DNA from 2 places in the Psychromonas sp. MME1 genome. Region 2 is predicted to be linked to the other one. Evidence: predicted binding sites of a transcription regulator. Region 2 holds the regulator's gene; the other holds the start of a gene.
The links. Region 2 encodes LexA, which represses DNA repair genes until DNA is damaged. Its sites were predicted from a motif close to TACTGTATNNNNATACAGTA; they were not measured.
Positions count from the first base shown of each region.

Region 1: AB2N10_RS05220 (DNA topoisomerase III) is a predicted target of LexA. The motif match lies at 3,863-3,882, and genes of this name have one in related genera.

Region 1 covers NZ_CP160906.1:1,095,938-1,106,264, forward strand. The annotation lists gene AB2N10_RS05205 (hypothetical protein) at 179-982, shown strand; gene AB2N10_RS05210 (methyl-accepting chemotaxis protein) at 1,108-2,301, shown strand; gene AB2N10_RS05215 (EAL domain-containing protein) at 2,827-3,570, opposite strand; gene AB2N10_RS05220 (DNA topoisomerase III) at 3,905-5,842, shown strand; gene AB2N10_RS05225 (FadR/GntR family transcriptional regulator) at 5,979-6,701, opposite strand; gene AB2N10_RS05230 (bifunctional 4-hydroxy-2-oxoglutarate aldolase/2-dehydro-3-deoxy-phosphogluconate aldolase) at 7,194-7,817, shown strand; gene AB2N10_RS05235 (antibiotic biosynthesis monooxygenase) at 7,941-8,288, opposite strand; gene AB2N10_RS05240 (NfeD family protein) at 8,322-8,786, opposite strand; gene AB2N10_RS05245 (SPFH domain-containing protein) at 8,783-9,721, opposite strand; gene AB2N10_RS05250 (mechanosensitive ion channel family protein) at 10,129-10,327, shown strand, end outside.
Region 2 covers NZ_CP160906.1:3,264,621-3,274,947, reverse strand. The annotation lists gene metH (methionine synthase) at 1-2,978, opposite strand, end outside; gene metA (homoserine O-succinyltransferase) at 4,117-5,040, opposite strand; gene AB2N10_RS15005 (GNAT family N-acetyltransferase) at 5,174-5,659, shown strand; gene AB2N10_RS15000 (MATE family efflux transporter) at 5,662-7,005, opposite strand; gene AB2N10_RS14995 (SCO family protein) at 7,037-7,672, opposite strand; gene lexA (transcriptional repressor LexA) at 7,676-8,305, opposite strand; gene AB2N10_RS14985 (type II secretion system protein N) at 8,693-9,442, opposite strand; gene AB2N10_RS14980 (type II secretion system protein M) at 9,468-9,950, opposite strand; gene gspL (type II secretion system protein GspL) at 9,950-10,327, opposite strand, start outside.

The DNA of each region.
Region 1 (10,327 bases), 1.4 Mb from region 2:
CGCTTAAAATGAGACGTCTATCGAACTGTATCGTTTGTTAATTCTATCAATTGGTATATTTATTGAACTGTTGTTGTTTGCTTTTTAGGTTGTTAAGTTGTGTCTGCTTGAAGGCGATTTTTTTGGTATCTAATTTGCTATTTGCTTCTCAAATTAAATAATCTTATGGGACAAAAAAATGGATTTAACAACCAAAGAGCGTCATTGGTTACCCCTATTTGGAGCAACTGGAAAGCTAGCAATGAAAAAAGCGTGTTGGCTGAACCGAGGACGAGAAGCGGCCTTAGCGAAAACATTTACCAGCATTGCTAATACACGTGTGCGTATTTTAGAATCTTGGGTTAATACACAGTGGCATTTTTTAGCAGATGCCGCGCTATATATTACTTCAAAAAATAACAGTGAATGGCCGAATGCTTTGCAGGCATTAGTAAAACGAAATAATGATTTATCTGAGTTATTTATCGTTTATGCGGATGGGAGTGTTGGAAGTTCAAGTTGTACTACATTTCAAGGGCGTCAAGTTGATCGCAAAATATTAGACAATGGCATGCAAGCGCCATTTTTACATGGTCCCTACATTGATCAACTAACGAAATCTATTGGGGCATCCAGTTCGTCTTTCCATGATGCGGTTACACTCATGTTCTATCAACCACTTAAAGTAGATGATGAAGTGATTGGTTGCCTCTGTGGCCGGGTACCTAATGATGTCATGGGAGATCTTATTCAGCGTGAAGCTGGGCATGTATATAGTGAATCGGGCGATAACTATATATTTATGGTTGACTCTAAACTTGATCCCTCCATTCAATCTGGCACTGCACTTTCACGCTCGCGATTTGAAGATAACACTTTTTCCCACGGGGAAAATCTAAAATCGGGTGTTACTACTCAGTGGGGGACCGTACGAGTCAATAACCATACTGAATTTGAGATTAGATTTACCGATCCTGCGACAAACAGCTGCATCCAGGTGTAAGAGAGACTATACGTAACGGTGAAAACCTTTATGTTAGCTATCCGGGATATTCTGATTATCGCCATATTCCAGTAATAGGAAAAGGGGTTACGTTTCAGTTACAGGGTTCACCTGATATATGGGGGATGATGTGTGAAGCTGATTTAGAAGAAGTCTATCGGCATCGTTCTTTAACCTACAAACTTGGTAAAAAGATTGCACTAGCAATGGCCTTCCCTGTATTAAGTAGCGTAATTGCGAATAGTCTATTTACGCTTTCTGCGATACAAGCTAATTCGCTGTTGTTGTTAACGTCATTAATTGGCATTGCTTGGTTAAGTTTCGCTGCAATCAAGCCCATCACCAAGCGACTACAACATATGATAGAAGTCATTCAAATGCTCGCAGAAGGGGAGGCTAATTTAAAACAACGTTTTGCGACTGGTGAGCTCAGTGCGGACGAATCAGGCGATTTGGGGCGTTGGATAAACAGTTTTATAGATAACCTCGATAATATGGTTCGTGAGATGATTCACGCTTCGAGTGAAGTTAATGAAGTGAGCGAATCTATGTTACGCCGTTGTAGCCGTGTCGATAGTGCGAGTAAGGCAATGGGCCATTCAATTGGATCGTTGTTGGAGTTATCAAGTGGACAACAGGATGAAATAGCCAATGCGACTATTTCTGCACAAATTATGCAGGAGCTGATGCGTGAAGAGGTGGCTAAATCACAGCAAGAATACGAACAGGCCGTGAGTACGACCGCTAAGATAAAAGAAATTGTATTAGCGTCAGCGCAAAGTGTTAATGATGTTAATGGGCAGATGAAAGAGATTGGTGCCATCGTCGGATTGATAACAGAAATTACCGAACAAACTAATTTACTTGCATTAAATGCTGCGATTGAAGCTGCACGAGCAGGTGAACATGGGCGGGGCTTTTCAGTGGTCGCTGATGAGGTACGTAATCTCGCGACTAAAACATCACAGGCAGCGAACCACATTGGTAATATAACTAAAAAACTAAGCCAGGAATCGGAAATGGCGGTGAAATATATGCAGCAAGGCGTTAAAAATGTAGATAAAGATGATTTTGCCTTAGACTCAGGTGAGCGTAGTTTACAGTTAAAACAAGCAGTTGAAAATATGTTCGAGACGATGAATCAAATTGCCAGTAATAGCCAGCAACATGGTACAACCGCAAAGGAGGCGCAAAACACTACTGCCACAATGGAAATATCATCTCAGCAATTGCTGCGTCGTACCACATTAGTAAAAAATGCCATTTTACGTTTGAACCAGTTAATTGGACGATTTGAGGTGTCAAAACAGGGCGCATAATATTAATCCCTTGCATCTTTTAACCTATTTAGGTGAGCAATAAATGGATGTTAGCATTGCACTGATTGCAGTAACCCGTTGCACAAATTGAACCATTAAGCACCAGGGAAAGCAGTTCACTGCAAGCTAGCATTTATTTAACAAATATGAATGAGTAGATAAAAAAAAGATTTGCTCTGCCTACGGAGTGTTATACCAATAGAAATAAATAGCTGATCTATTTTACTGGTTAAAATAACTTACTTTTTTGTTGTCAGTTTCGCAAAGAGAACAACCATTTTCGTCAACTTACGCCTCAAATTAAGATCACATACTTAATCCGATTGTATTAGCTCAAAATCAGTGCGGTGTTGTAACGCTAAAAGTGAAACCCCATTACCTATTGTGCTGTCTCGCGCCACTATTCGAAATGGCGTTTAACAAAACATTTCGCGTGAAATGGGGTTATTGTTCGTTGGATGGGGCGTTATATTTGTCTTTGTATTTAAACGGCTATGCCAGAGTAATTTAGTGAATGAATATCGTTTACAAAATATCCATCGTTATAAAATTTAGCTCGTGCAGGTGAAAACAGGTACCCCTGTACAAACTGTGCTCCGAACTCACTGCAACATCATACTGTTGCGGCGTTTCTATTCCCTCAAAAATTAGGACGATGCCTCTTTTTTTAGCGAAATTCGCAAAAACTTCAATTAAATCTTGGGTATAGTTGCTAACTAATGAGCGTTGAAATAACGCCATGTCTAGCTTGATGATATCAGGCTCAATTTCAAGCAAACGTTCTATTTGAGAAAAACCAGTACCAAAATCATCGATCGCGACTTGAATGCCCATTTCGCGATAGGAACGAACAAAATGGTTAATGAGATCTTTATCGCCATCATATTCGGTTAATTCTATGATAATCCGACTCGGATCAATACCGCACTCTTTAAGCATACTCAATGTTGGGACTTCATAGCTTTTAAGTTGCAGATGGGGGGCATGTAATGAAAACCATGAAGGTGATATATTTATCGATAAACGTGCATTGCCATCATAGGTTTTAAATTTCTCCAATGCTTTGTTTCTCACTTGTTTATCAAAGCATATTCGTTTATCAATGGGGAGGTTTTCAGATGAAAAAATACTACCAGCTGAAATGTAATTATTCTTATTATTTTTTATCCTTGCAAGGACCTCATTATAGGCGATTAAACCATTTTCAACATTGATGATAGGTTGGAAAAAGGGCTCTAAAATTAGCCCTGTGGTCTTGTTTTTTATCATTTATTGTTCTCAAAGCAGGCTTACCAGTAATACGCAGAGATTGTTCACTCATTGGTTAGGTTGGTAATATTATGCGACAAAATTGTTATGTTTATTCAATACTAGCAAGAATTAAACCAATAATGCTTTTCACTAACTTGTTGATATATATCGTTTAATATGATGCATTTAGGAAGCCAATATTTATTTGCTCAATGTTGGTGCTGAATGATAGCAATGAGGCATTATTATTGTGCTGTTAGCAAATGTGATTAGTGATAGATAAGGAGTTGAAACTAATCGTGTAATTGTGTACTGTTTGTAAATACAGTGCGTATCCGTTTAGTGGTGATTAATGAAGCTTTATATTGCAGAGAAACCGAGCCTTGCAAGAGCGATTGTAGATGCGTTGCCGAAACCTCATCGTAAAACTGAGGGGTGTATTCATGTTGGTAATGGCGATATTGTTAGTTGGTGTATTGGCCATCTATTAACACAGGTTGATCCTGAAGCATATAACGCTGATTTTAAACGATGGAAGTTTGAGCACTTGCCAATAATTCCAGAAAATTGGAAATTAAAATCCGTAACGCGAACAAGCAAACAATTAACACTTTTAAAAAAGCTCATCAAACAAGCGGACCAATTAGTTCATGTTGGCGATCCCGATCGAGAAGGGCAGCTTTTGGTCGATGAAGTGATCCATTTTAGTGGAACCAAAGGGAATAAATTAAAACAAGTTGAGCGTTGTTTAATTAATGATTTAACTATTAATGCAGTGAAACGATCACTACAAAACCTAAGATCAAATCAAGAATTTATTCCTTTATCTACATCCGCCCTGGCAAGGACAAGAGCTGATTGGCTATATGGATTAAACTTAACTCGCGTATATACCTTGCAGGCTCAAAAGTCAGGCTATCAAGGTGTGATTTCAGTTGGGCGAGTACAAACGCCCTTGTTAGGACTTGTTGTGAGGCGCGATAAGGAAATTGAAAACTTCGTGAGTAAACCTTTCTATGAGGTGGAAGCACATTTGATAACCGATCAGCAAAATGGATCAGAGTCCTTCACTGCGAAATGGAAACCGAGTGAGGCTTGTGCCAAATATCAAGATGTAGACGGCCGCGTGATTGTTAAAGGGCTAGCAGATAATGTCGCGCAACGAATATCTAAACAAGATGCCATTGTTAAAAGCTTTATAGCGAAGAATAAAAAACAGATAGCGCCTTTACCTTATAATCTTTCATCATTGCAAATAGATGCAGCTAGGCGTTATAACTATAGTGCTCAGCAAGTTTTAGATGTTTGTCAGGCGTTATATGAACGACACAAACTGATCACTTACCCTCGCTCTGATTCACGTTATCTGCCAAGAAATCACCACAGTCAAGCAAAGGCTGTCGTTCAGGCAATTGCTAAAAACGAACAATCGTTAATAGATGCAGTAAAGGGCGCTGATTTGGCGATTAAAGGGCGAGCTTGGAATGATGCCAAAGTTGATGCCCATCATGCAATTATTCCGACTGACACTAATAAGCCGTTAGGCAGCTTAGATGACATGTCACAGAATATTTATGATTTAATCGCGCGTCAATATTTAGCTCAATTTTACCCCGATTATAGTTATGCCGAGTGCGTCGCGGAAATTGAGATATGTAATGGTTTGTTTGTCAGCAAAGCCAAAGCAAAACTGCGTGACGGGTGGAAGGTGTTATTTAATATTCAAGATAAGGATACGTTTTTACCTAAATTATTAAAAGGGCAGCATTTATTCTGTAATAAGGGGGAAGTCATTGAAAAAAATACCAAACCGCCTTGTTCTTTCAATGATGCAACCCTGCTAGCAGCAATGAGTAATATTTCCCGTTTTGTTAAAAATGATAGTTTAAAGAAAATTCTTAAAGAGACCGATGGCTTAGGCACAGAAGCAACCCGTGCAGGTATTATTGAATTACTATTCAAACGTCAATTTTTAAAACGTAGTGGTAAAATAATTCAAGCAACGGAAGTGGGAATTAAATTAATAGAAAGTTTACCAGAGCAATTAACCTTGCCTGATATGACCGCAGAATGGGAAATGCAACTTAATGCAATTAGCGAGAAGCAACGGACTTATCATAGCTTTATGCAACCTTTACAGGCGCAATTAAATAGTCTCGTTGCCAATGCAATTATGGCTGGCCCACAGGGTTTAGTTAACTTAACAAATGGTGCTGATAATAACCTAAGATATGCTAGAAAAAAGGGGCGGAGGAGAACGGCTAACAAAAAAGTTAAAAAATTTAGCTGAGTATTACCCAACTAAATTAAAAACTGTCCCGAGCTACTTGAGAGTAAACGTCAGTAATAAAAGTCGTATCGACATGCTTGGTAAAAATTTAAGGGTAGTTATCTACATAACGATTTGATGACAAAGCAATGATAAATTATACGACATCTTCATCGATGATACGATGTTTTTCACCCACTAATAGAGCCTGTGAAGCCGTGCGAGCTTGGTCTGTATCGCCAGCCATAATCGCTTCATAAATTGCTCTATGCTCTTCGATGCATACGCCGCCGTCTTTTGATGAGTAGAGGATAAAGCTCATGAAAATAGTGGCTAATACATTGCCGAAAGGCAGATAGAAATCGTTACCAGTGGAAAGGAAAATTAAACGATGGAAATGCATATCCACCTCAGCCCACTTTTTATGATCAAAGTTTTTAGCAACCTCTTCCATCTTTTGAAATGTAGCAGAAAGCTCGATGCGTTGTTCTACTGTGGCGTTTTTCGCTGCTAATGCACAGGCTTCAGGCTCAATAGCTTTACGTAATCCTAGGAATTGACGATAGAAAACGGTTGAGTTTTCGATGCCATCCATCCATTCAAGTAGTTGAGGGTCAAGGAAATTCCAGTTATTTTTTTCAATAACGGTTGTACCAATTTTAGGTTTAGAGCGTAGCAAACCTTTAGATGTCAGTAATTTAATCGCTTCACGTAACGCAGTACGACTAATACCGAATTGTTCACATAAAGCCATCTCATTAGGAATTATTGAGCCTTGTGCTAATTCACCAGACAATATGCTACGTGCAATTGTACGCGCTACTTGCACGTGCAAACTACGTGTTGATCCTGAAATTGTAGTAAAGTTAGAAGAAGACATTTGTTCCCTTAATGTAAATTAGAAAAAGTATAACGGATACCAGAGCAAGAGGTAACGTGAGGTAATTGTTATACACTTTTACCGTGTTTATAAAGCAATTGTTGACTATTATACCAATCGGAGTAAATAGCTGATCTATTTTGCTGGTTAAAATAACTTACTTTATTGTTGTAAGTTTCGTAAAGGGAGCAACGATTAACAAAGCTTACGCCTAAAATTAAGCCATTTTTCCTGCGCAAAATTTAGATCACATACTTAATCCGATTGGTATTATATTAAAATTGCTTAATTAATACAATAATATGATAGTGTGGCACAGTTTGTAGTGTTACGGTTTTTTACAGGATAAATTAGCTAATACCTTGCTGAGTATATCACGGGGATTCAGTAGCTAAATGAGGTAAAACGTCTTGAAGTAATATAGATATAAGAGACAAACGCCTAACAAAATATCTTGAATTAAGACGCCTATAATAACAAGAAGAGGTTAAAATGAGTAAATTAAATCAACAATTAGCAGCACTAAAAATCATTCCTGTGATTGCGATTAATGATGCCGATGATGCAGTTACTTTGGCTAAGGTCCTCATCGAAAATGGTATGCCATGTGCTGAAATAACATTCCGCACACCAGCAGCAGCAGAGGCAATCCGTAATATACGGGAAGCCTATCCAGATATGTTGATTGGCTCTGGTACCATATTAACAACGGCACAAGTAGATCAGTCGATAGCCGCAGGCGTTGATTTTATAGTCAGCCCAGGCTTTAATCCAACAACAGTCAAATACTGTCAACAACGTAATGTACCAATAGTTCCGGGGGTGAACTCTCCAAGTCTAGTCGAACAGGCAATGGAGATGGGATTGCATACATTGAAATTTTTCCCGGCAGAACCCTCAGGTGGTGTTGCAATGCTAAAAGCATTGGCTGCGGTATATCCTGTTAAATTTATGCCTACAGGTGGTGTTACGCAAACCAATATCAACCAATATTTATCAATTTCTGCCGTGCTTGCTTGTGGCGGTACTTGGATGGTGCCAACAGATCTTATTGATAAGAAGCAGTGGGATGAATTAGCTGTATTAGTGAAAGCGGCAGTGGAAAGTGTAAGCTAATGCGAATTGGTATAATGTATGGTCAGCTAGGTTGTACTAATACTAATCTGCATCTAGATGCATCTGATGGATATTTATCACAGATAGGCATTATATTAACTATCTGTGATAAAAATAAACAATTTACAATTGTGGAGCATCGTAGTTATTGGGCTGATCACTATAAACAGAGACATTGTAATCAGCAACTAAGCCGCTATCTGATACACAGTGCGTTTCAAAAAAATCAACGATTTCTTGGCGTTGACAGTGTGCCTCAAAGCTGACTTTATCGCGCCAAATTTCATTAAATACAATAGGAAAACTCTGCCCCTGTGCAAAGTCATTGGGGATATGCCTAGTGACGGTATACTGAATACAGCCATCTTCACGATGGGCGTTAGGTTCGAGTGCCTGTAATACAGTAAAGAGTTCATCAAGTTTTCCCTCTTTAGGTTGAAACATGGCAATACAATAGATTTTTTGCGACATAATATCCTTCATTATTATAATAATTATTAATGGTTATACTTCTTCAACGGGCGCTACGGTTAATAGACCAACTTCCATCGCGATTATCTTAACTTCACTACCCGTGGGTAATGGTTGTTTAGCTTTTACTTGCCAATTAATCCCCGAATAATGATAAGTAATCGTCTGACCTGGTATTAATGGCTGAGTTAAAGCAAAGCGATGACCAATGATGTCATTATTAACCGTTTTTGAGCCAACCTTATTTTGCATTTGTTTCATTGGTTTCCAGCTAAGCAATGCCACGATGGTCGATATGATTGCCGACCATAATAAAGAATTAGGCACCGTATCAGGGATAATGGACATTGCCATTAAAGCACCGGTGACGATGGTGCCGATGCCAATGAAAAAAAGAACAAAGGTTGAAAAACCTAAGACAAGTACTTCAATAGCCAATAAAATAATACCAATAGTGACCAATACCTGTGGTAAATGTGAATAAATATATTCCATCATGCGCCTTTATTTAAGCTATTAATGATAGTCATTGCTTGTGCGACCACCGAAGCGGCATCATTGCCACTATCTGGTAGCAATACAACCGAGGATTCTTTAGCAATTGCGGCTTTCGCTTCAATTGCTTTGGTCGCTAAATCCAGTTGAATGGCTTTTTGTCCTTCGGTGGTATTGGCAGCTTCACCAACTTTACGCAATGCTTCGGCTTGAGCCTCTGCAACAGCAATAATGGCTTGTGCTTCACCCTGTGCTTTTAGCACCTGCTCTTCTTTTTCGGCTTCAGCATTTAGCACCACTGAACGTTTCTGACCTTCAGCAACGTTAATAGCTGCTTGTCTATCACCTTCTGATTCTAAGATTTGTGCTCGTTTAATACGTTCTGCTTTCATTTGTGTTTCCATCGCTTCCATAACGGTTTGCGGTGGAACAATATCTTTTATCTCATAACGTAGTACCTGAATTCCCCAAGGGCCAGAGGCATCATTAATCGCTGCAACGATATTAACATTGAGGACATCCCGTTCTTCAAAGGTTTTATCAAGTTCCATTTTTCCAAGTTCAGAACGCATCGTTGTCTGGGCTAATTGAGTAACCGCAAAGACATAATCATCAACACCATAACTCGCTTTATAGGGATCTAACACTCTGAAATAGAGAACACCATCAACACTTAATGAAATATTGTCTCTGGTGATGGCACTTTGGCTAGGTACATCGACGGCCTGCTCTTTCAAAGAACGATCAGAACCAATATGGTCAATAAATGGAATAATAAAATTTAATCCTGCTTCTCGGGTTGATTGATATTTACCAAAACGTTCAATTAAAAATGCTCTGTTTTGTGGTACAAAAATAATTGATGATTTGAGGATCACAATAACTAACACAAGGATTACAACTTCTACTCTGAATAAATATTGAAATAAAATGTCCATATTAAGTTCCGCTAGTAACAAGAAAGGGTTCTATGATAATAACGGGTTGTATGGGTAAAGGAAAACACAAAACGTGAGTTAGCGCAAAAATCATTGTTAAAGTGTATATTGACGTCTCATAGCTTATATAACAAATAATGGATATGATTATAGTTAAAAGAAATATCTTTTGGTACAGAGACTGTTTAACTCTAGACTCGTAACATTCTGATTATTTGATAATAATTAAAAGTTATGGGGTGCTTGACAGCTTACATTTGTATTTTTCAGCTATGATTATGTTTAAGTGTTAGTAATATATAAATGGAGTTAATTATATCATGCTAAACAGTTCCAATTGCGTCGTAACTTGTTTGCCCAATAGGCTGCAAAAATTCGTTTTGTTCTGCCTATTTTTGCCCATACTAATGGTTACATCTTCCTTTGTATATCCTGCTAGCGAAACCTCGACAGATGAAGAAAATTTGCACAGTTTGCATGATGATATCGATATTTTTCCAAACATCTCAGAAATCATTCCAACTTCCGTTAATTTGACGACTAACTTATCTGTTCAAACTTCATATTTTAATAAAAGAGAATACGATGATAGCGAGTTTACTTTCA
Region 2 (10,327 bases):
TGTTGTGCAATAGTATCTAACATCGCTAACGCATCGTTAAACAGACGCGTAGCCTCTTCACCAACAACGTCATCCTGTAGAATACGCGGATATTTTCCCGCTAAGCCCCAAGTCATAAAGAAAGGTGTCCAGTCAATATAGTCACGCAGTACCGCGATCGGCATTTTAGTGATCACTTGTACACCAAGTTTATTCGGTACAGGTGGTTGGTAATTTGCCCAATCAATTTTAGCGCTATTGGCACGCGCGCGTTGTAGTGAAATAGGCGCACTACGTGGCCGTTTATTTGCATGCTGCTCGCGTACACGGCGATAATCTTCATCTAATTTGGCAACAAACTCTTCTTTATGTTTCGGCGTTAATAGCTTTTGACATACCCCTACTGCTCGCGAAGCATTCGAAACATAGACAACAGGGTGGTCATAATTTTGCTCTATTTTCACTGCGGTATGGGCTTTGGAAGTTGTTGCACCACCAATGAGTAGAGGTAATGTTAATCCTTGACGTTGCATCTCTTTGGCAACATAAACCATTTCATCAAGAGAAGGAGTGATCAAGCCCGACAATCCAATAATATCGGCATTTTCCGCGATCGCCGTTTTGATTATTTTGTCCGTCGGCACCATCACACCCAAGTCAATGATCTCATAGTTATTACACTGCAAAATAACCCCCACAATATTTTTACCAATATCGTGGACATCGCCTTTGACCGTTGCCATGACTATTTTACCGTTACTCTCTCCAGCCTGTTTAGTCAATTCAATATAGGGATTGAGGTAGGCAACCGCTTGTTTCATTACGCGAGCGGATTTAACAACCTGAGGGAGGAACATTTTACCCGCACCGAATAAATCCCCCACAATATTCATGCCATCCATCAAAGGACCTTCAATAACCTCAATCGGCATAGCAAACGAGAGACGAGCTTCTTCGGTATCTTGTTCGATGAATTCAGTGATCCCTTTGACTAGGGCATGGGCAATACGTTCATTAACAGGGAGTGTACGCCACTCTAACGCCTTGCCATCGTCCACTTTTTCGACACCGGAATCTCGATATTTTTCAGCAATGTCGAGTAGTGCATCGGTAGCATCGGGGCTAGTATTAAGCACCACTGCTTCAACGGCATCTTTTAACTCTTTGGGAATATCATCATAAATTGCTAACTGCTCAGCATTAACGATCCCCATATCCATCCCGTTTTTACAACAGTAGTAAAGGAAGACGGCATGAATAGCCTCACGCACCGGATTATTACCACGGAATGAGAAAGAGACATTCGAAACACCACCGGAAATCATCGCATGGGGCAGGTTATCTTTAATATCCTTAACCGCTTCGATAAAATCAACGGCATAATTATTATGTTCTTCAATCCCAGTCGCTACGGCGAATATATTAGGATCGAAAATAATATCTTCAGGCGGGAAACCAACTTGATTCACCAAAATATCATAGGAGCGCTGACAAATTTCAAATTTACGAGCACGCGTATCGGCCTGCCCCACTTCATCAAAGGCCATGACAATCACAGCAAAACCATAACGACGTATCAATGTTGCCTGTTCGATAAACTTATCAACCCCCTCTTTCATACTAATGGAGTTGACAATTCCTTTACCTTGCACACACTTTAAACCCGCTTCTAATATTTCCCATTTTGACGAATCGACCATAATGGGTACACGAGAAATATCTGGCTCAGAAGCACATAAATTAAGGAAACGCTGCATCGCATACAATGAATCAAGCATCGCTTCATCCATGTTGATATCAATAATATCAGCACCCGCAACCACTTGCTGTAGCGCAACCTCTAACGCTTCATCATAGAGTTCATCTTTGATTAAACGCTTAAAACGTGCCGAACCGGTCACATTGGTCCGTTCACCCACATTTTGAAATAATGAACTCTTTTTAATGGTTAATGCTTCTAAACCACTTAAACGACAAGCAACTTCAATTTCAGGAATTTCGCGAGGCTTGACACCTGCAACCGCATCAGCCATTGCTTTAATATGCGCAGGAGTCGTACCACAACAACCACCGACTAGATTTAAAAAACCACTTTCAGCCCACTCTTTAATATGCTCAGCCATTTCATCAGCTTCTAAATCATATTCACCGAAGGCATTAGGTAAACCTGCATTAGGGTGTGCCGACACGTAGGTTTCTGAGATGCGAGACATTTCTTGCACATACTGGCGCAATTCATCGGGCCCTAAAGCGCAATTCAAGCCAAATGAGAGAGGTTCAATATGACGTAATGAGTTGTAAAAAGCTTCTGTCGTTTGCCCAGAAAGCGTGCGTCCAGAGGCATCGGTAATCGTCCCAGAGATCATTACTGGTAATTTATAACCTATCTTTTCAAAAACACCACTAATCGCAAAAACAGCCGCTTTGGCATTAAGGGTATCAAAAATGGTTTCCACTAACAGCAGATCACACCCCCCCTCAATTAACGCCAGTGTCGATTCAGTATAAGCAACGACTAACTCATCAAAGCTAACATTACGAAAACCGGGGTCATTAACATCGGGAGAGATAGAACAAGTGCGATTTGTAGGCCCAAGTACGCCAGCGACAAAGCGCGGCCGCTCTGGCGTTTCTGCTGTTTTTTGGTCTGCCACTTGGCGAGCGATACGTGCGGCTTCACGATTAATTTCAGCCGAAAGAGATTCCATCTCATAATCAGCCATCGCAATCGTCGTAGCATTAAAGGTGTTTGTTTCCAAAATATCTGCACCGGCATCAAGATATTGTCGGTGAATGTCTGCAATTACATCAGGTTGCGACAAGACGAGAAGATCGTTATTTCCCTTAACATCACAGGGCCAATCAGCAAAGCGTTCACCACGATAATCTTCTTCTGCAAATTTATAATCTTGGATCATGGTGCCCATGCCACCATCAATAAGAAGAATCTGTTTTTGTAATTGCGCTTTTATAAGCGCACTGCGATCACTAATTGACATATATTTCCCTGCAACAACAATAATTGAACAGCATGTTAACATAAAAGCCGTCTGGATTTACGCCATAAAAGTAATAACTAATTGAAATTTTTTGTTATAAATAATGAATAAATTATTAGAAGTAATACAGAGTGGCAGCAACATCAAGCCAAAAACCGAAGAATTAATTGTGGGGAAATACGGTTATATTTATCGAAAGAGATAACGGAGATAATTTACAACATAAAATCAAATGGTTATACCCGCCGGAGTAAATGGCTGATCTATTTTTCTAGTTAAAATAACTTACTTTTTTGTTGTAAGTTTCGTAAAGGGAGCAACCATTTACATCAACTTACGCCTCAAATTAAGCCATTTTTCCTGCGCAAAATTTAGATCACATACTTAATCCAATTGGTATTAACAAAATAGTTCTATGAGTTATTTTCTATCAACATAAAAAAAGCGAACCGCAGGGGCTCGCTTTTAACTTAAAAGAGCATTGTAATGTCATGACTATAAATATTATTTAATATCATCGGACTGACTCTTCCGCCATCCATCAGCTTGCTACTCCATTATCTGTATAAACCTAAAATACAAACAACAACGGCTTATTAAGAAACAGACTTTCAATCAAAAAGAGCTTTAACAACCTAAACAGATAATAAAAAATAAACTTAACATGCCATCGACTATCACGTTGTAAAAGACGGTTAACCTAGGCGCCATTCTGGCAATGAGCTGTTGTTAATCACAAGCTCCTGATTTGATTACCATCTTTAATAAACTGATACGAAGTAATAATATTTAATTCCTCCCTATTTATGAAAAAATCTACAACTAGCGTTCTACTCTTACTTTCCACCTTATCACTGTTATAAAAGCGTCAAAATAAAAGATTTTATCCTATTGCCCTCAGGCCTACGAGCTACCTAACGCAACTCCTGATTGGATAACAATCTCACCAAAAAACGATATGAAGTAATAATAATCCCTCCAAAACTGTTTTAAGATAATCAACAAACTCTCACGCTTGTTGCGCTAAAGGTACTCTTTTTTCCTCTACTCTAACATTGTAAGTGTAGTCTTGATTTTCTCTATTGCTACTATTTCAAGTAACTTTAATTAAAATTTCCAAAGCAAGATCACAATTAATTTAATCGCTATTGTGTTTACCAAAATCGTAAGGGGTCACTTGATAAACACAGTAATTTAACCAGTTGCTATAAAGTAAATTACCATGACTTCTCCAAGTCGCCCGTGGTAATTCATTTTCGTCATCATTAGGGTAATAATTAACGGGTAAATTAGGGTTCAATCCCTCATCCAGATCTCGTAAATATTCATTATTTAAGGTATTGGCATCATATTCTGGATGGCCTGTAATAAACACTTGCTGACATTTTGGACTCGCCGCTAAATAGACACCAGCACCGGGGGCATCAGCAAATATCGTTAAATCAGTATGATCTGAAATATACTCCGAATCAAATTCAGCAACACGTGATAATGGCGCCCAAAACTGGTCGTCAAATCCTCGTACTAAAGGATGGTGATGGTTATAAGTCGTATGTTGATAAATACCAGAAAGCTTTGTTTTACGCGTTACTTTTTCTAAATTATATAAATAGTTAAGTGCAGCTTGTGCCGCCCAACATAAAAACATGGTTGAGGTTACATTATGGCGAGACCATTCAACTATCTCTTTAAATTTATCCCAGTAGTAAACCTCTTCAAAGGGAACGCTACCCAAGGGCGCACCTGTGATAATAAAACCATCCCATTTCTGATTTTTGACTCGCTCAAAATCACTATAAAATTTATTTAAATGCTCTGTCGGTGTATTTCTTGATGCGCGCGCATCGACACGAATAAGCTCGATATTAACCTGTAATGGTGTGTTCGAGAGCAAACGCATCAACTGTGTTTCGGTTTCAATTTTCTTTGGCATCAAATTTAAAATCAGCACACGCAATGGACGAATATTCTGGTGACTTGCACGTGATTCAGACATAGTAAAAATATTTTCAGACTTTAAAATGCCCGCCGCAGGCAGATCATCAGGAATACGAATAGGCATATAACCTCCACAGAATAGATGTAATAGTTTTAGACATCTAGAAGTCTAACTCAATATGACCAATACAACAAAGCTTTAAATTTAATGATATTATGAAAAACTATTTAACCTATTTATTAGTAAAGGATTGTCAATGTTTACCACTATGCAAGCTGATTTGAGCAATGCTGACCATGCACAAGCTTATTTAACACTGATGTCTCACTATGCCTCTGATCCTATGGGTGGCGGTGAAGATTTATCTGATTTTGCCAAACAGAATCTGGTTGCTGCACTATTAAAACGGTCTGATATTTTTATTGTTTTAGTCTTTAAGGATAAAACGCCCGCGGCACTATTAACAGCTATCGAAGGATTTTCAACATTTGCCTGCAAACCGCTATTTAATATCCATGATGTCGTAGTGCATAATGATTTTCGCGGTCAAGGGTTAACCTCACTGCTTTTTTCTGAAATAGAGCGCATTGCCCATTCTCGAGATTGCTGCAAAATTACTTTAGAAGTACTAGAAGGAAACGAGATAGCAAAGAAAGCCTATGAAAAACAAGGCTTTTCAGGTTATCAATTAGATCCCGCTTATGGAAGTGCTATTTTTTGGACTAAATCTCTCAACAAATAAATTTAGGTGGGAAGCAAAAGCCTTCCCTGCCTATCAATACGTCTATATATCCACAACAAGCTTACCCCTCGCGATAACATAAAAGCATTCATCGCGATCCAAAGCGCGTGATTACCTTGCCCTGAAAAAAGCAACCAAAAGGGGAAATATACTACGACCAAGGAAAATATCATGCTATTGCGCATCTCTTTAGCGCGTGTCATACCGATGAAGACACCATCAAAAACAAATCCTAACATCGCCGTTATTGGAACAATAATCAACCATGGCAAGTAGTGATTTGCTTCATCTTGCACATGTTTAATGGATGTTATTTGCGCAATAATCCAATCACCATAGCTATAAAAAGCAACAAATTGAATGAGACAAAATAGAAAGGCCCAAAATAAGGTCGCATTGATACTCTGTTTTAATGACGATAAATTACGCTGACCAATACTTTTGCCTATCAATGCCTCTACGGCATAGGCCAAGCCATCCATAGAAAATGAGATGATTAGTAAAAATTGCATTAAAACAGCATTCGCAGAGACAATATCATCACCTAACTTCACCCCTTGCATCGTCATAAAGGCAAAGGTTATCTGCAAACATAGTGTGCGAATAAATATATCCATGTTTAATGTGATAAAGCGTTTTAAGGAGGTGAATTGCATTAATAGATGGTAGGATTTTGTAAGATCTCCCTTTTGGTAGTGCGGTCTAAGTCGCTTAAAAACAAAATAACAACCACACATTAAGGCGATATAATCAGCACTTAATGATGCCCAGGCAACCCCTGCGACTTGCCATTTAAAAACGACAACGAATAAGACACTTAGCAGCATATTAACCAGGTTGGTAACAATCAATAAAAACATGGGGACTTTCGCATTCTGCATGCCTAATAACCACCCCAATAGCACCATATTAACTAATGCCGCAGGCGCACTCCAAACTCGGATATCAAAATATTGGCGCGCATAGCGCAGCACTTGCTCACTGCCATCAACAAAATAAAAAGCAAGTTCAGCAATGGGAAACTGTAATAATAGAATTACCATCGCTAATAGTAATGCGATGGCTATTGATTGCATTAATAAACGTAAAATAAGTGAAAAATCATTTGCCCCATAGGCCTGTGCAACTAAACCTGTCGTCGACATTCGTAAAAATACTAATATCCAAAACAGCAGCGTAACAATCATGGAGCCGACAGCAACCCCCGCCAAATAATATGATTCAGGCAGATGCCCTATAACCATAGTATCCACCAGTCCAAGCAGTGGCACACTAATATTTGAAAGCATCATCGGCAGAGCGATAGCGAATATTTTTTTATGTATCGAAAAATCAAATAAAGACATTTACTTTGTTATTCGTTATGTAAAAAGGTGACTACCACTGTTGCTGAAAGCGATGAATATGGTCAACCATTGCATCCATATCAACGTGCGCAATCCCTTGCTCATTCACCCCCGCCTTAAAGGTCGCATGATGCTCGCCATTGGGGTTAATAAGTACCAAAGAAGCACTATGGTCAATCAAATAAAAGGGACCTTCATATCCTTCATCAACTATGCTATAGACTAAACCAAGCGCTTGTGTAAAGGGGATAAGTTGTTCATGAGTGCTACTTAATGCGATAAAGTTCGGATTAAAATAATGAATATAATCAGCGAGGTGGGCCGCTTTATCGCGATTGGGATCAACGGAAATAAAAACAATTTGAGTCTGACTACCTTGCGCTTCGACCAATTTAGGATAGATACGATCGAGGTCTGCTAATGTTGTCGGACAAATGTCGGGACAAAAAGTATAACCGATAAAAAAAAGCGTCCATTTATCCGCTAACTCGTTATTAGAAAAAAATCCACCCGATGAAGCAGTAAATGAAAAGGGAGGAACTCGTTTTCCTTTTTCCTGCAACTCAACATCTGCATTAGATGTCGTTATTAAATAACTTTGAAGACCACCAGCAATACAGCTAGCAATCAACAAAACCGCTACAAAAAAAATCATCCCTAATTTCATTTTCTACATCCAGTCACTATTACGGATCACGCCTACAGCGATACCTTCGATTGCAAACGGCTGATATTGTAAATCTACTTTAATGGGATCAAATAAGCTATTTTCCGCTTTTAATAGCACTTGATCTCCTTCACGATAAAAACGCTTTACAGTAACATCGTCTTCCACCCGGGCAACGACGACTTGGCCATTTTTAATATCTTGCGTTTTATGCACAGCCAGTAGATCACCATCCATAATGCCAATGTCTTTCATACTCTCACCTTGTACCCGCAACAGGAAATTGGCCTGAGGATGAAACAAAGAAGGATCTACATTGTAATGCGCTTCAACGTGCTCCTGTGCAAGAATAGGTTCACCCGCGGCAACTAGACCGATTAAAGGTAATCCCTGTTCGTACTCGGTGGGGTCGGCTTTATCTTCGCCTAAAATGCGAATACCCCGAGAAGTTCCCGATAATATTTCAATAGCCCCTTTACGAGCGAGGGCTTTGAGATGCTCTTCTGCGGCATTTGCACTGCGAAATCCCAGCATTTTAGCTAATTCAACACGCGTCGGAGGCATACCCGTTTTATTGATACAATCTTTAATAACCGCCAAAACTTCGCTCTGACGTTTAGTTAGCTCTTTCATAAATCACCTATGAACTGTAAATAATAACAGTGTATATCTATACCCATGATACTTCAAGAAGCAAAGTCAATAAGAACAAGCGTAGCGAGATGCGAGGCATACAATTGAAGTCTCATTATTTTTCATGCAAAAATAATTTATACCAATCGGATTAAATATGTTATCTAAATTTTGCGCAGAAAAATGGCTTAATTTGAGGCGAAAGTTGACGCAAATGGTTGTTACCTTTGCGAAACTTACAACAAAAAAGTAAGTTATTTTAACCAGTAAAATAATAGATAACAGCGTTGCATTCAATCGTAATAGCGCGCTATTACTCAATCATGCGCCTTGTTCTCCATCATTTTTCCTCAACAAGCTATGACCATAGTATTATCCGAATTGGTATTACAACTTGCCCTTAAAGTTAATAATGGTTGCACCTTCACTATTTTTACCGCCAAGCCAAGATAAAGCATTTTTAATAGCAGGGGCAACGGATGGTGACTCTTTTATTGAACCTTGCAAATGGTAAGCGTTCCCCTCCTGTAATAAAAAGTTCAGCGAGCTATTCATCTGTTTTGACAGTTGTTTTAAATCTGCATTAATATTGCCATCAACACAGCTTAAATTGACATCTACCGTTTGCAGATCAACATTGCCTGCCTTGCTAATTATATTGGCATCTCGCCAAATCAGATAGCCATCAAGTTGCTCACAATAGGCATTACCTTGTGTGGCATGATTAATCAATAAAGAGATCGAACCATTAATATCCACTGGAACAGGTAAGGAGATATATGAAAGCAATTCAGGGGCGGTTAAATCTACCATTAGATTTTCAGCAAACAATCCACCAACACCCCAACCAATCATTCCCTCGCCAGAGACACCATTTGGGTTATAAAATTGTAGCGCGACTTTCACCTGCAGTTTAAGTAACGCAGCCCAGTCAAACTGCCATTTTACATTTTCTAGCTTATATTTTTTTTGTACTAAAATTTGCTTCGCTTTACCATGCCAAATCGCCCCCTGTGCATTATCAACCGTCACGTTTGCATTGGTCGGAATAAAATTCGCAACCGTTGCCGCTGGGAGAGTTAGCAATAGGGAAAGTACATAGAAAAAAATAAATAATAAAATAAGTTTAATTTTCATAGATGGAAACGTCTCTTTGCTTGCCCTAATAACTTACTAATAAACGGTTGATTTTAACTTTACCTGAATCATCCAAACTGGTGACATCGCTTTTCATAACGACTACCCCATAGCGGTTATTTAACTCAGTTAGCCAAGCAATGAAGCGATCAAATGCTACATCATCAATCCACACTTCGACTTCATCCTTTTTATTTACTATACGCGAAAATTCAATGCCATATTGCTTAGCGCTCACATTAAGCACATTGCTTAAACTTGCTTTACGCAGGGGCTTACTGCTTTCACCCATCCCTGCTTGCACTAATTCCGAGGACTTGTCTTCCACCCAACGTAGTGTCTGCTGGGTACGCTGCAACTGCATTTCACTTTCATCTAATTGTTTATTTAATGGCTGCCACCCGCCCCAATAGACCATGGCAACGAGTAAAAACACGGCACTTAACAATGATAATTGTTGTTCGCGTTGAGAAATGCTCTGCCACCATGCTTGAAATCTTTCTAACATTATTTTTTCCTTATGGTCAGCAAACCGCTAACACGATCTTTGCTACTATTTAATGCGCCCTGCTGAACATCAAAATGTTTCGGCAATGAGTTACTAAATTTTTCGAATGCTTGGAAATTATTCGCTGATATTTGTAAATGAAGCTCATTTTTACTCGCATCAAACTTCAAACTATTGGTTTGAAGCTCTGAATTTGCAGCAAATGCTGGCACCAATTCATTAAGCATGAGTAAGAATTGAGAATCGTCACTGCCACCCTGAGTTTCATTAAGCATGCTCTTAATTTTTTTCTTGATACGGGTATATTGCAATTTATTTTGTAAAGGGAATGCTTTTTGGTAGACCACTTCAACCTGCTGCTTCACATTTTGTATCTG